DNA from 3 places in the Thalassotalea insulae genome. Region 3 is predicted to be linked to each of the others. Evidence: predicted binding sites of a transcription regulator. Region 3 holds the regulator's gene; each other region holds the start of a gene.

Region 1 (4,273 bases), 300 kb from region 3:
GTACATTAACAGCAGGAGCTATAATTACTAACAAGGTGATTTGTGTAGTGTGTAAAGGAGAAACTGTAACCATCAGTGCCGAATCTGATAGCTTTATCATTAAAACCTCTGGCATTGCGCTTAAAAATGCAACCTTTGATGAGCAAGTCAGAGTGAGAAATTCCCGTTCCGGTAAGGTGATCACCGCGCAGGTTAAATCGATTAATCAAGTGGTAATTAATTTATAAAAAATGTTAAAGTAACAGGGTAATTTGCCGATAAAAAGATAGAAATCTAGTATTAGTTGCCAATAGGATTTAATTATGGCTATGAATATCAACAACTTGACCAATAATAATCAAGTTAAACAGAAAATTGATCAGCAAACTCAAGTAAAACAGCAAGCAACACAAAACTCTGCTGCGGCTGAGCAATCAAAAGTAGCGAGTAAAGACTCAGTTTCTATTACCCCTCAGGCAAAACAATTAGGCGAATTACAGAAAAAGGCCAATGAAAGTTCAGCTGTAAACCAGAAAAAAGTAGAACAACTTAAGAAAGCCATAATGTCTGGCGAGTACAAAATTAACCCTGAAAAGTTAGCCGCTAGCATAGCTAACTTTGAATTTAAACTTGGGTAATAACCAAGCATAATAATGAATTAAGGATAGTCAGGTGTCGTCAGAATCAGTATATTTTTCTCAATTGCAAACCCAGCTTGAACAATTGCAACAATTAGAAGTAATTATTGATAATGAAAAGCAGATCTTACAACAACACGATCCCGATAAGCTGACGGAAATTTCTGAGCAAAAAAATCAATTATTACTGACTATCCAAGCGTTAGATAAGCAATTTGAACAAAGTCTACAATTTAAAAATGAAAAAGCACAAGGCTTGTTTACTGAAATACTTACCGATATAGAAGCTGTGCTAGTTCGTTGCAAAGAAAAAAATCAAATCAATGGCCAAATTATTCAGCAATCATCGCTCGCCGTAGAACGCATGAAAACGACGCTGTTACAAAATCATAATAAATCTTCAATGACCTACGATAATAAAGGCAAAACCAGCGGTGGATTAAGTAGTTTGGGGATCAAAGCCTAATTAACCACAAATCAAATAAATTTCGTTACTGCTATACATATTTTTAGCCCGCAACATTTCCCTCATATTTGACTCTGACATTCTGCTGCGCTCTAGCTTCTATACCCATCCACTCGTATACAGGCACACTTCTATTGCGATATACCGTACACCCTATACATAAAATCCGGCAAGTTGCCGGATTTTTAACTGTCTTTTTATTGATGGAAATATAGGATCAGTAATATCGCACGTCTTTTATTTCTTTGTGATTGCTGTTAGCAAGATACAAATCATAAACATCGTTAAAGTCTAATGACAACTCAGTAGTATAAGTATCACCAACTGGATAGCTCTTTAATACTTTTGCACCGCGAATAATACCGTTAACCGAAGCGGTAAGTTCTTGATTATTTACGATTAGATTTGCCATTGTCGTGCTATCATTAATGTGCTGACCATAAACTTGTTCGGCTAACTCTGCATAAGCGGCAAGTTTAGATGCTTTAATTGCCATTAACATCCGCTGGGTTTTATTCTGTGATTTTTGTAAGCTAATAGGAGCCTGCCCTATCGCCTTTAACACCGGAAAACGCTCTGGTTTAACCCGTTGCCACTGCACATGTTTATCGTAAATACTACTACAACCAGTTAAATATAAGGTACTCATGCCAAGGATTACGGCAGTTATTAGAGATTTTTTCATTGCTCGCCACCTATTGCTGAATTTCTACTGCTCGTGCTTCATTGGTGAGCATCTCACTGTCTCTGATAATCATGCCATCTACCATTCTGACATTTTCTATACGACTGATTTCATCACCAATAACCCAATTAGGAATAAATGACTGAGCACTAGCCACCACTACTCTTGATTGCATACCTATCATACGGGCATTAACCATAATACCATCGTCTTGTTTGGTCATGGTACCTGTGACGACATAGTCAATAATCTGGCGTTCAGGCAACTCTTTCCAATCACGGGTAAAAACATAATCGCCATCCTTAGTGACACGAATATGCCCAGTAGTCTTAAAGTCGACAACAATTAAGCCGTGACGCTGTAACTCATGAATAAAGTTTTCAGATAGCTGATTACCTAACCAGTTAGTTGATTCTAAATCTTTTAAATCAACAAATGAGGTTACTGCTATCGGTGTTTGTGGATTGACGAAAGAACTCGTTTCAAGCATTTGATAAGCAAGCCCTTTTACTACATCATTTATTGCATGTTTAGGGAGTTTAAAGGCATCAATCTCACCTCGTTCTTGCTGTACAACCCGATAAAAATCGTCGTTACTTGACATCATGCTACATGACACCAAGAAAGGTAATGTTAATAATAGCCATTTTTTCATTGAGTACTCCTCAATCGCAATCAAAATTCTCTGTGGTTTTTCTAGCATTATTTACGCCAACTTTATGCTATTTCATTTTAGGCATAAATAATGCTTAATCCAAGATATGTAAGTTCCGTTTAATTTTTGTCGGTATATTGGTTTAGTAGTTACTTTGAGTGTAGCCACTTTATTCATAAAGTGAGATAGGCTCAGACCATGCCAAATTTAGTAATGTAGGAAAAGCCATGCGTTTCATCGCCATATTGATACTAACACTGCTCAACAGCCATTTCGCCTATGGACAATGGTACCAGGCTCAAGGACAAGCATTTGTCACTAAAGATGATAGCAAGCTTGCTAAAACCAAAGCCATCGAAAATGCATTGAAAAAGGCATTACTGGTCGCCGGAGCCTCAGTATCAAGTGTGCAACAAGTCGTCAATGGATTATTGACTCAGGATGAAATCAATATCCGCGCCAGTGGCACTATTAATTCTTTTGAGCTCATCGATGAGTTACATCATAACGATACGATTACCGTCACTATTCGTGCAGATATTCTACCACAGGAACGGCAGTGTTTTTCTGCGGACTATCGCAAATCGCTACTGATCACCAAAAGCCATTTAAAAAACAGAGAACAAGCGAACATTGGTGGCATTTATCAGCTAGATAAAGTGTTAGTTAAAAAATTATCAGAAAAAGTTCGCCATCAGGGCATGTATCTCGATACTAAACTGGCATTAAAAAATAACTCTGCGTTTTCTCGTTATAATAATAGCGTCAGAGCGGAAAAAATTAAACATATTGCAATGTCGCTGGCCGATATTACTGATAGCCAATACGTGATGTTTTCTGAAATAGAAGATATTTCATTTGCCAATCAGGAAAATAACAGCTGGCTATTTTGGCAGGAAGACGAATACGATCGCCATTTCAATTTTGCTGTCTATATTTATAACGGTTCAAACGGCGAGTTAATATTCAATCACAGCTACCAGAGCTCAGCCCCGTGGACATTTACTAAACGTGCCCAAGTCGATGTGAACTCCAACACTTTCTGGCAAAGCAAATTTGGTAGCACCATAGAACAAACGCTGAATGACGTAATTACTGATATTGATGACAATATGATGTGTCAGCCAACCCGAGCCAAAATTATCCGCGTAGCCGGGGACGAGATAATGATTAACATTGGCAGTAAACATGGTGTCAAAGTAGGTGATGAATTTTCATTATTACATCTCAAAAACTTTACTACTGAAAACGGTAAGATTTACGCAGGCTTTAATGTCAGTCCATTTATGGTTAAGGTCGAACAAGTCAACTTGGAAAGTGCGCAAGCTGTCACCAATGATGCCAGCGTATTAGGTAATATCCAAAGATATGATCTCGCGGTAAGGTATTAATCTATTAGTGATTTTCCCCTTTACAGTATTAAGATATTTGTTAAAATTTATTAAAATATTACGTCCTCATAGTTTAACCGGATAAAACTGCGGCCTCCTAAGCCGCTGCTCCAGGTTCGAGTCCTGGTGGGGACGCCATTTATTCCACCACACATTTATTAAACTGCTTGTCCTGCCTCGTTGCACTCGAATCGCCCTACAATAGCTAAATAAAAGAGAAATTATGTTCCTGAAATTTCGATGTTCCGTACATCCTGTACATAAAAAAGCCTCGCAGTTGAAGTGCGAGGCTTTTTTATGTACATCTGACCAAAAATTAATTGGCTTGTTCTGTTAGCACTTCCGTGTTTTCAGCTACTGAGGTATTACTCAATACCGCTGACAATGCTAATACAAATACAGCTATGATAACGGTTGTCAGTTTGATCCCTTTAGAAGACGGTTTATTCATTATTCTGT
Region 2 (4,273 bases), 850 kb from region 3:
CAATAACTCGTGAGTCTGCACTATTATTTCGGTTATCTCCTAATACAAGGTAGTGATCTTGTGGCACTTTAACTGGAGCGAAGTTGCGTAAGTCTGATTCTTGCTGCGTTAATTGAATTTTATGTGTTTGACCATTAATCGATTCAAGATAGATTGTTTGATTATTTTGTTTATTGACTACCTGATAAGTAACGGCATTACCATTTATTATGAGCTGATTATTGTTCATGGCAACAATATCTCCTGGCTCCCCGATAACGCGTTTAACTAAGCGTTTTTCGGCTACTTTTGATTCAAATATAACAATATCATTTACTTTTGGATCATCCAGTGCAATTAGAGATTGGTTAATAAATGGGACTTTGATGTCGTATGCCAGTTTATTGATAAAAATTCTGTCTCCCTCAACAATCGTTGGTTTCATGGAGCCGGTAGGAACATCGTTCCAATCCGCAATGGCGCTCCTAAAAACAGACATCAACACAATAAAAATAATCAAGGATTTATTTGCTTGCCAAGTTTGGTGTAGGTAATTTTTCTTCATTATTGCTCCGTTAACTTTGTCCGTAATTTAATGATGATAGCGAGTAGGGTAAATAGATGTTATTTGATTGATAAGGAAAGCAAAAGTTCACTATGGAGTAAACTTGTTATTTGATCGCTTTGTAACAATGTATAATCGATATTAATTTTATCAATGGCGCTCTTTTGTATAAGTTAAATGTTATTATTGCCAATTATTCATTGCTTAGTGGTAGTCAAAATAAGTGAAACAGCAGATAATTAAAGGGCAAGTTATTATTGGATTAACTAATCCGAAAAGTCCGAGTAATGTTGGAGCGGTAATGCGAGCGGCAGGCTGCTATCAGGCGAATAAAGTCTTATATACAGGGCAACGTTATGCTAATGCTGCTAAGTTTGCTACAGACACTAAAAACATCAGTGCTAAAATTCCACTAGTTGCTACAGATGATTTCTTAGCTAGCGTACCAGAAAACATGTCTATCGTATGTGTTGAATTAGTCGAAGGCGCTACGCCGTTACCGCAATTTACTCACCCTGACAATGCCTGCTATATTTTCGGTCCGGAAGATGGCACCTTAAGTCAAGAGTTGATAGATGACGCACATCATGTGGTCTATGTGCCAACAATAGGGTGTATGAATTTAGCGGCAAGTGTTAATGTACTGCTTTATGATCGCCTTGCTAAGTCTGCCGGGGTCATAGCAAGTGATGAATTGATCAGGCAAAGCCGAGATACCAATAATAAAGTGAAAATATCTCAGTAAATATTGATTATAAAGACGAAATTGCTTGACTCTTGGCGGCAAACAGATAGAATCCCACTTAGCTAGAAAGTAAGACCACTATTTATGTACATCGTTTCGAAGTTAGTATTAGCTCGTCCTGTTTAATAAGTAATAGTTAGACTCTCTGCAACACCGCCTTAGGGCAAAAAATTACTCAATTAAATAGGATATTATTATGTCTGATACAACTACTGGTACAGTAAAATGGTTTAACGAATCTAAAGGCTTTGGCTTTATCGAGCAAGAGTCTGGTCCTGACGTTTTTGCACACTTTAGTGCAATTTCTGGCGACGGTTTCAAAACCTTAGCTGAAGGCCAAAAAGTTCAGTTCACTGTAACTCAAGGTCAAAAAGGCCCACAAGCGGAAAACATCGTCGCTTTATAATTTTTTCTTTATAAGAGAAAAAATGACTAAAAAGGTAAGCTAAGTGCTTACCTTTTTTTGTGCCTGAAATTTACTCTTGCTTTTATTGAGTGAAATTATTGCTATTAGTTAAATTGACTAAATAATCGTTCATTTCACTGTTTATCCTTACTTACCTTAGCATGCCAATAAGTGTTAATAATTAAATTCTTTATAAATCAATCAATTAAAGTTTGGCATTGGTTTTGAATAGTACTAGATCAATTACAGCAAATAAATTGTAAAGGGTCTTTCAATGAAATTATTATTAGCTAGCGCCATTTTATTAACAACCACTTCAGCTTTCGCACATGATCGCCATATTTCATCTGATGGGTGTGATGTCGATTTAGATGCTGGTTTGAGAATTAATAAAAACCTAATCGAGTTTATTCAAAAAAAGCAGCCTATTTACCAAATCATTAACAATGAAACTTTAATAGTTAACGGTCAGGAAGTCGACTTAGATAGCCACCAGCAATCAATAGTGAGTGAGTATTCGACCCAGATCCGTGCCGTTGTACCAGAAGTTAAAGTTTTAGCATTAGATGCAATTAATTTAGCCACTGAAGGGGTTAACCTAGCATTTGATGAGTTACTTGGCGAGGGCAATGATATAGGCGCTGAGTTAACGATGCAGTTACATGCTGTGCGAGATGAAGTCGAGCAACGGTTTGCCAGTGATAAAGAGTTTTACATTGACGAGCAAGGCGAGTTTGCGGATGAATTTTTTGGTGAAGAGTTTGAACAGCGGATTGAAGATGTTGTCGAACAGACGATTCAAAACTCAATGGGAAGTTTGTTAATTGCGGTCGGTCAAGAAATGTTGTTTGCTGGCGGTGATATGGAAGCTTTTGAAACCAGAATGGAAAATTTTGGTGAACAAATTGAGCATGAAATGGAATCAAGAGCTTCCGAAATAGAGCAGCGCGGCGAAGCACTATGTTTTTCCGTTTATAAAATTGATCAGTTAGAACAGCAGTTGCAATCACAAATTAGTGAAATGAGTGAATTTGACGTGATTTCTGCTGATATTACGCATAACGATAAAATTTAGTTTTCAATCAATTTAATTTCTCTGGGTTGATTGGGGGTACCATTTTGGTACCCTTTTTTATCTGGTTACAATAATTTATACTGCGTTCTCATTCACTAAATGGCCATGCTATGCACGCCGTTCATCAGCTATACCAATATCGTAAAAGCTTATCGACAACTACCTATAAATCGCGAGGTCATAAGGTTGATCGTTGCGACTATTGCCGGTTGGCCAAGGAAAACTGTCTTTGCCAGCAAAGAGTTTCATTAACGAGTAAAGCAGCATTTCTGTTGTTGATGTATGACACAGAAGTGTTAAAACCGAGTAATACAGGTAAGTTAATTGCGGACCTTATTCCTCAGACCTATGCGTTTTTATGGTCAAGAACTGAGGTTGATCATGCATTGCTCGATCTTATTAAAAATGAAAAATATCAGCCTTTTATTATTTTTCCTTCCGAATATGCGACAGAAGAGCAACAGGTATTTCATCAATCTGTGGTTTTGAATAATAAAAAGCAGCCATTATTTATTTTGCTTGACGGTAGCTGGCGGGAAGCAAAAAAAATGTTTCGTAAAAGCCCTTATTTGCAAGGGATACCTATATTATCTATCGACCCGCAACAACTTTTAGCGAAAGACTATTTACCTAAATATCACATCAGAACATCAGCCAAAGGGCACCAATTGGCTACTGCTGAAGTGGCGGCGTTAGTACTAGCTGTGATAGGGGAACATAATAATGCTGCAATATTAGATAGTTGGTTTGATTATTATAACTATCAGTATCAACGCAGTGTTTGTCAGTCCAATAAAGGAGACGCAGAAGCCGAGCAAAGGTACAAAAGGTTGATAGCAAAGTAGTTATTATCGCTGTAAGAAGTATTTAGCGATTGAAACGTAAAAAGCGACATTTAATGTCGCTTTTTACTGGGGGGGCGGAATTACAGTCCTAAGATTTTTTTCCCTTGGTTAAAGGTGATATCAACCGGGATGCCAGCGTTTTCTAAACGGGCTAAATCACTGGCTAATTCCTGAGGAATGATGCCACTTTTTTTGACTAATTTATCAACACCTTGATAGTCACCATTTCCCTGGAACTCCAAAATTAGTTTTGATAAGCCATCGATAGCGTTTGTCATTTTTTCCATATTGACACTGTATTGGCCTTGCTCGTTACGAGTAAACGCTCCTTGTTCGGCAAAGTAGTTAAAGCGAACCATATTAGCCTTGCCGTGGGCAGAGCTGGCACCAAAACGCACAGAGCGGAAAATACCAGCTAAAAAGGTAGTGTAGTAATCTTCCAATTGTCCTTCAGTGATCACGCCTTTTTTAAGTAACTGACGAATCATGTATAAACCGAGGATATCTGCTTTACCTTCTTCTAATGCTGAAGCGTGTTCTTTCAATGCCTGACGGACGGTGCCATTATTATTAATGGTATTTTTGATCCCTAAACCATGCGCGACTTCATGAAACATAGTATTGGCAAAGAAAGCGGTAAAGCTGACATGTTTTCGTT
Region 3 (4,273 bases):
TAACTGAAGCGAAAACCGACAATAAAACCTATATTGCCAAAGGCGATCCCGCCACATTTAAACAAACATTAGAAGATGGTACGCCTATTTATCTGCAAGCCAATGAAATCAAATATCAACCAGGTAAAAATACCGTTATTATTTCCGGTAATGCCGAGTTACGTCAGGAAGGCAGTAAAGTCAGTAGTAGCATTATTACTTATAACTTTCTGACCGAACAAGTACTGGCAAATAGTGACAGCAACGAACGCGTTCAAACGGTATTACAGCCACAAGCTTTAGATAAGAAGAAAAAATGACTCGCGCTACTTTAATTGCTCAAAACCTTGCCAAATCCTATAAAGGTAGAAAAGTTGTCAAAAACGTTGGCATGAAAGTCAAAGAAGGGCAAATCGTTGGCTTACTAGGGCCAAATGGTGCCGGTAAAACCACGTCTTTTTATATGATAGTAGGTCTGGTTAACAATGACAGTGGCACTATTACCTTAAATGATGAAGATATTACTTTACTGCCAATGCATGAAAGAGCGCGTAAAGGCATAGGTTATTTACCTCAAGAAGCGTCAATCTTTCGTAAACTCACTGTCTATGAAAATATTATGGCGATTCTGCAAACCAGAAAAGAACTTTCTGAAGTGGAGCGGGAAGAACAACTCGAGCACCTGGTCGAAGAGTTTAATATTGGCCATATTACCGAAAATTTAGGCATGAGTCTTTCCGGTGGTGAACGACGCCGAGTTGAAATTGCCCGAGCATTAGCCGCAGAACCAAAATTTATTCTGTTAGATGAACCATTTGCCGGTGTCGACCCCATCTCAGTAGGAGATATAAAAAAAATTATTCTACACTTAAAGCAACGAGGCATTGGAATCTTAATCACAGACCACAATGTCAGAGAAACACTAGATGTTTGTGAGCATGCCTATATTGTCAGCCATGGCGAATTAATCGCCGAAGGCAATGCAGATCAAATTCTTGCTAATCAACAAGTAAGAGATGTATACCTTGGTGAGCAATTCACGCTATAGTTATGATATGCTCCAGAGAAGATAATGATAACAATTAACAGGAAATATATTCATTAATGCGCCCTAGTCTGCAGCTCCGAATTGGACAACAACTTACAATGACGCCACAATTGCAGCAAGCAATCAAACTGCTGCAATTATCCACATTGGATCTTCAACAGGAAATTCAGGAAGCGTTAGAAAGCAATCCTTTACTAGAGGTCGATGAATCAACTCCAAACAATCAGGAATCGCAGCCCGATCATTTAGAAGAAGCTTTTTCCGCCACAAGTTCATCACCAAACAATGACTCATCCGATGGTAGTGAAGATTCAACACCTACTGCAGATGAAATCAGCACTACAGAAGCCATGGATAAATCGGATATCCCGGAAGAATTAAATATTGATACTACCTGGGACGAATCTTTTAGTGCCGGTGTATCTAGTTCAGGCGTAGGCGTTGCTTCTGAAGATTATACTTACCAAGGTGAAACCACAGATTCCATTCAAGATCATCTGCGCTGGCAAATGGAACTTACACCTTTTAGTGAAACAGATTTAGCCATTGCCACGGCTATTATTGACGCCATCGATGATGCTGGTTACTTAACGGTAACGGCAGAAGACATTTTAGAATCTCTTGGCCATGAAGGCGTAGAATTAGACGAAGTGGAAGCCGTACTCAAGCGCATTAACATGTTTGATCCCGTTGGTGTCGGTGCTCGCTCGATCCCTGAGTGCTTATTGATCCAACTGAATCAGTTTGATAAAAGTACGCCTTGGCTAGCAGAAAGCAAGCAGATCATTACTGAGCATATAGATTTATTAGGTAACCGTGATTATCGACAAATCATGCGTAAAACCCGCTTGAAAGAAGATCAATTGCGAGAAGTCATTAAACTCATTCAATCATTAGATCCTCGTCCTGGCGACAGTGTTATTAAAAGCGAAGAGCAATACGTTATTCCAGACGTCTCGGTCGAGAAGAAAAACGGTCGTTGGGTAGTTGAACTTAATCCAGATACAGCACCTAAACTTTCTGTTAATCAACAATATGCTTCAATGGCACGTTCAATGAAGTCATCCAGTGACAGCCAGTTTATTCGCTCTAACCTGCAGGAAGCGAAATGGTTTATTAAAAGTCTGGAGAGCAGAAACGATACCTTATTAAAAGTTTCCAATTGCATAGTACAACGTCAGCAAGGCTTTTTTGAACACGGCCCAGAAGCCATGCGCCCTATGGTACTAAATGACATTGCCGAAGCTGTTGATATGCATGAATCGACCATTTCCCGTGTAACTACCCAAAAATACATGCATACCCCAAGAGGGATTTTTGAACTGAAATATTTTTTCTCCAGCCATGTCAGTACCGAAAATGGCGGAGAGTGCTCTTCTACTGCAATTCGCGCGTTAATCAAAAAACTCGTGGCAGCAGAAATTCCAGCTAAGCCATTAAGCGATAGTAAAATGGCAGAATTATTAGCTGAACAAGGTATCAACGTTGCTCGTCGCACTATAGCCAAATATCGTGAATCTTTGTCTATTCCTCCGTCGAACCAACGTAAGAGTCTTCTTTAATTAACAATAAGGATTTAAGCTTATGCAAATTAATCTTGCCGGTCACCATGTAGAAATTACCGACTCATTACGCGAATCTGTTCATAGCAAGTTTGCAAAGCTAGAACGACATTTTGATCATATTAATAATGTCCATGTCGTGCTAACCGTAGAAAAACTAAATCAAATCGCCGAAGCAACCGTGCATTTAAACGGTAACGAAATACACGCTAAAGCTGAAAATGGTGACATGTATGTCTCTATTGATGCCTTAGTCAGTAAACTGGATAAACAAGTATTAAAATATAAGGGTAAGCTTAATCAGCACTAACCCATTCTTTATGTCAAATTCGAAAGAACCTTATGAATTTATCTGACATCATTACTCAGGACTGCACCATGTGTGCAGTTCCTGCTACTAGCAAAAAGAAAATGCTAGAAACGCTGTGTGAAAAAGCAGCAGCCTCCAACACTCACTACAACACTTATCAGTTACTTGAAAGTTTATTGGTCAGAGAGAAAATGGGCTCAACCGGCATAGGTAACGGTATTGCGATTCCACATGGACGATTACCACACGGAGAGCAAGTGATTGCTATCGTGGCAACATCAGCAAATCCCATTGCCTTTGACGCCATAGATAACCGCCCGGTCGACATTTTTATCGCGCTATTTGTACCTGAAGAACATTGCCAGCAACACCTATCGACATTACAAAGTATTGCAAAAATCTTTAGTAATAAACAGGTATGCAAACAGGCAAGAAAGTGTCAAAGTAATGCCGAATTATATCAGTTAATCAAAGACAACTGTTAACACGGCTAAAAGGAAATCAATATTAATGAAACTCACGATTGTCAGTGGCCGTTCTGGCTCTGGTAAAACTGTAGCTCTTCGCGTTCTAGAAGATTTAGGTTACTACTGCGTTGACAACATTCCAGTAAATTTACTGCCAGCATTAACTCATACGGTGATCAACGACTATGAAACAGTCGCAGTAAGCCTTGATGTTCGCAACCTGCCGGCAGAACCAAGTGATGTTTCAGAGATCATAGATTATCTCCCTAGTGCCGTAGAACTAAGTATCGTTTACTTAGATGCGGATGATAGCGACCTGATCAGACGATTCAGTGAAACGCGCCGACTACATCCGCTGATCAAACAAAATATCGCTCTTGATCAAGCTATTTCGCTGGAGAAAAAGCTTTTAGAGCCAATAGCCAGCCGCGCCAATTTATACATTAATACCAGCCAGTTAACACCACACCAGCTAGCAGATTTAATTCGCGAACGCATTTTGGGTAAAACCACAGGAAACATGGTAGTGGTATTTGAGTCATTCGGCTATAAGCACGGCATCCCTAAAGACGCTGACTTTGTTTTTGATGCGCGCTTTCTTCCCAACCCTTTTTGGGAAAAAGACCTCAAGCCATATACCGGCTTAGATAAACCAGTACAGGACTTTCTTGCCAGCCAGCCAATAGTGACTAAATTTATCTGGCAAATCAATAGCTTTATGATGACTTGGCTACCACATTTAGAGCGAAATAATCGCAGTTATATTACTATCGCTATCGGCTGTACTGGTGGTAAACACCGCTCTGTATACATAGCAGAATTGCTCGCAGCCAACCTGAAAAAAGATCGCAAAGATGTTCAGGCCCGTCACCGAGATTTACAAGTCAAAAGTACCTGATGTAAGGCA

The links. Region 3 encodes sigma-54, which starts transcription at its own class of promoters, with help from an activator protein. Its sites were predicted from a motif close to GTTGGCACGNNNNTNGNNT; they were not measured.
Region 1: a site for sigma-54 is predicted at 2,611-2,629, ahead of QQK06_RS05055 (FlgO family outer membrane protein). Genes of this name have one in related genera too.
Region 2: a site for sigma-54 is predicted at 1,907-1,925, ahead of QQK06_RS02525 (DUF2884 family protein). Genes of this name have one in related genera too.

Annotation. Positions count from the first base shown of each region.
Region 1 is NZ_BSST01000001.1:1,081,264-1,085,536, forward strand. It holds gene flgA (flagellar basal body P-ring formation chaperone FlgA) at 1-227, shown strand, start outside; gene flgM (flagellar biosynthesis anti-sigma factor FlgM) at 303-617, shown strand; gene QQK06_RS05045 (flagella synthesis protein FlgN) at 652-1,083, shown strand; gene QQK06_RS05050 (LPP20 family lipoprotein) at 1,301-1,768, opposite strand; gene QQK06_RS05055 (FlgO family outer membrane protein) at 1,779-2,423, opposite strand; gene QQK06_RS05060 (flagellar assembly protein T N-terminal domain-containing protein) at 2,651-3,814, shown strand; tRNA gene QQK06_RS05065 (tRNA-Arg) at 3,877-3,952, shown strand; gene QQK06_RS05070 (hypothetical protein) at 4,131-4,265, opposite strand.
Region 2 is NZ_BSST01000001.1:532,601-536,873, reverse strand. It holds gene lepB (signal peptidase I) at 1-544, opposite strand, end outside; gene QQK06_RS02535 (RNA methyltransferase) at 768-1,289, shown strand; gene QQK06_RS02530 (cold-shock protein) at 1,486-1,695, shown strand; gene QQK06_RS02525 (DUF2884 family protein) at 1,970-2,770, shown strand; gene QQK06_RS02520 (tRNA-uridine aminocarboxypropyltransferase) at 2,881-3,615, shown strand; gene QQK06_RS02515 (dipeptidyl-peptidase 3 family protein) at 3,696-4,273, opposite strand, start outside.
Region 3 is NZ_BSST01000001.1:1,382,474-1,386,746, forward strand. It holds gene lptA (lipopolysaccharide transport periplasmic protein LptA) at 1-299, shown strand, start outside; gene lptB (LPS export ABC transporter ATP-binding protein) at 296-1,027, shown strand; gene QQK06_RS06340 (RNA polymerase factor sigma-54) at 1,084-2,589, shown strand; gene hpf (ribosome hibernation promoting factor) at 2,612-2,899, shown strand; gene ptsN (PTS IIA-like nitrogen regulatory protein PtsN) at 2,932-3,384, shown strand; gene rapZ (RNase adapter RapZ) at 3,410-4,264, shown strand.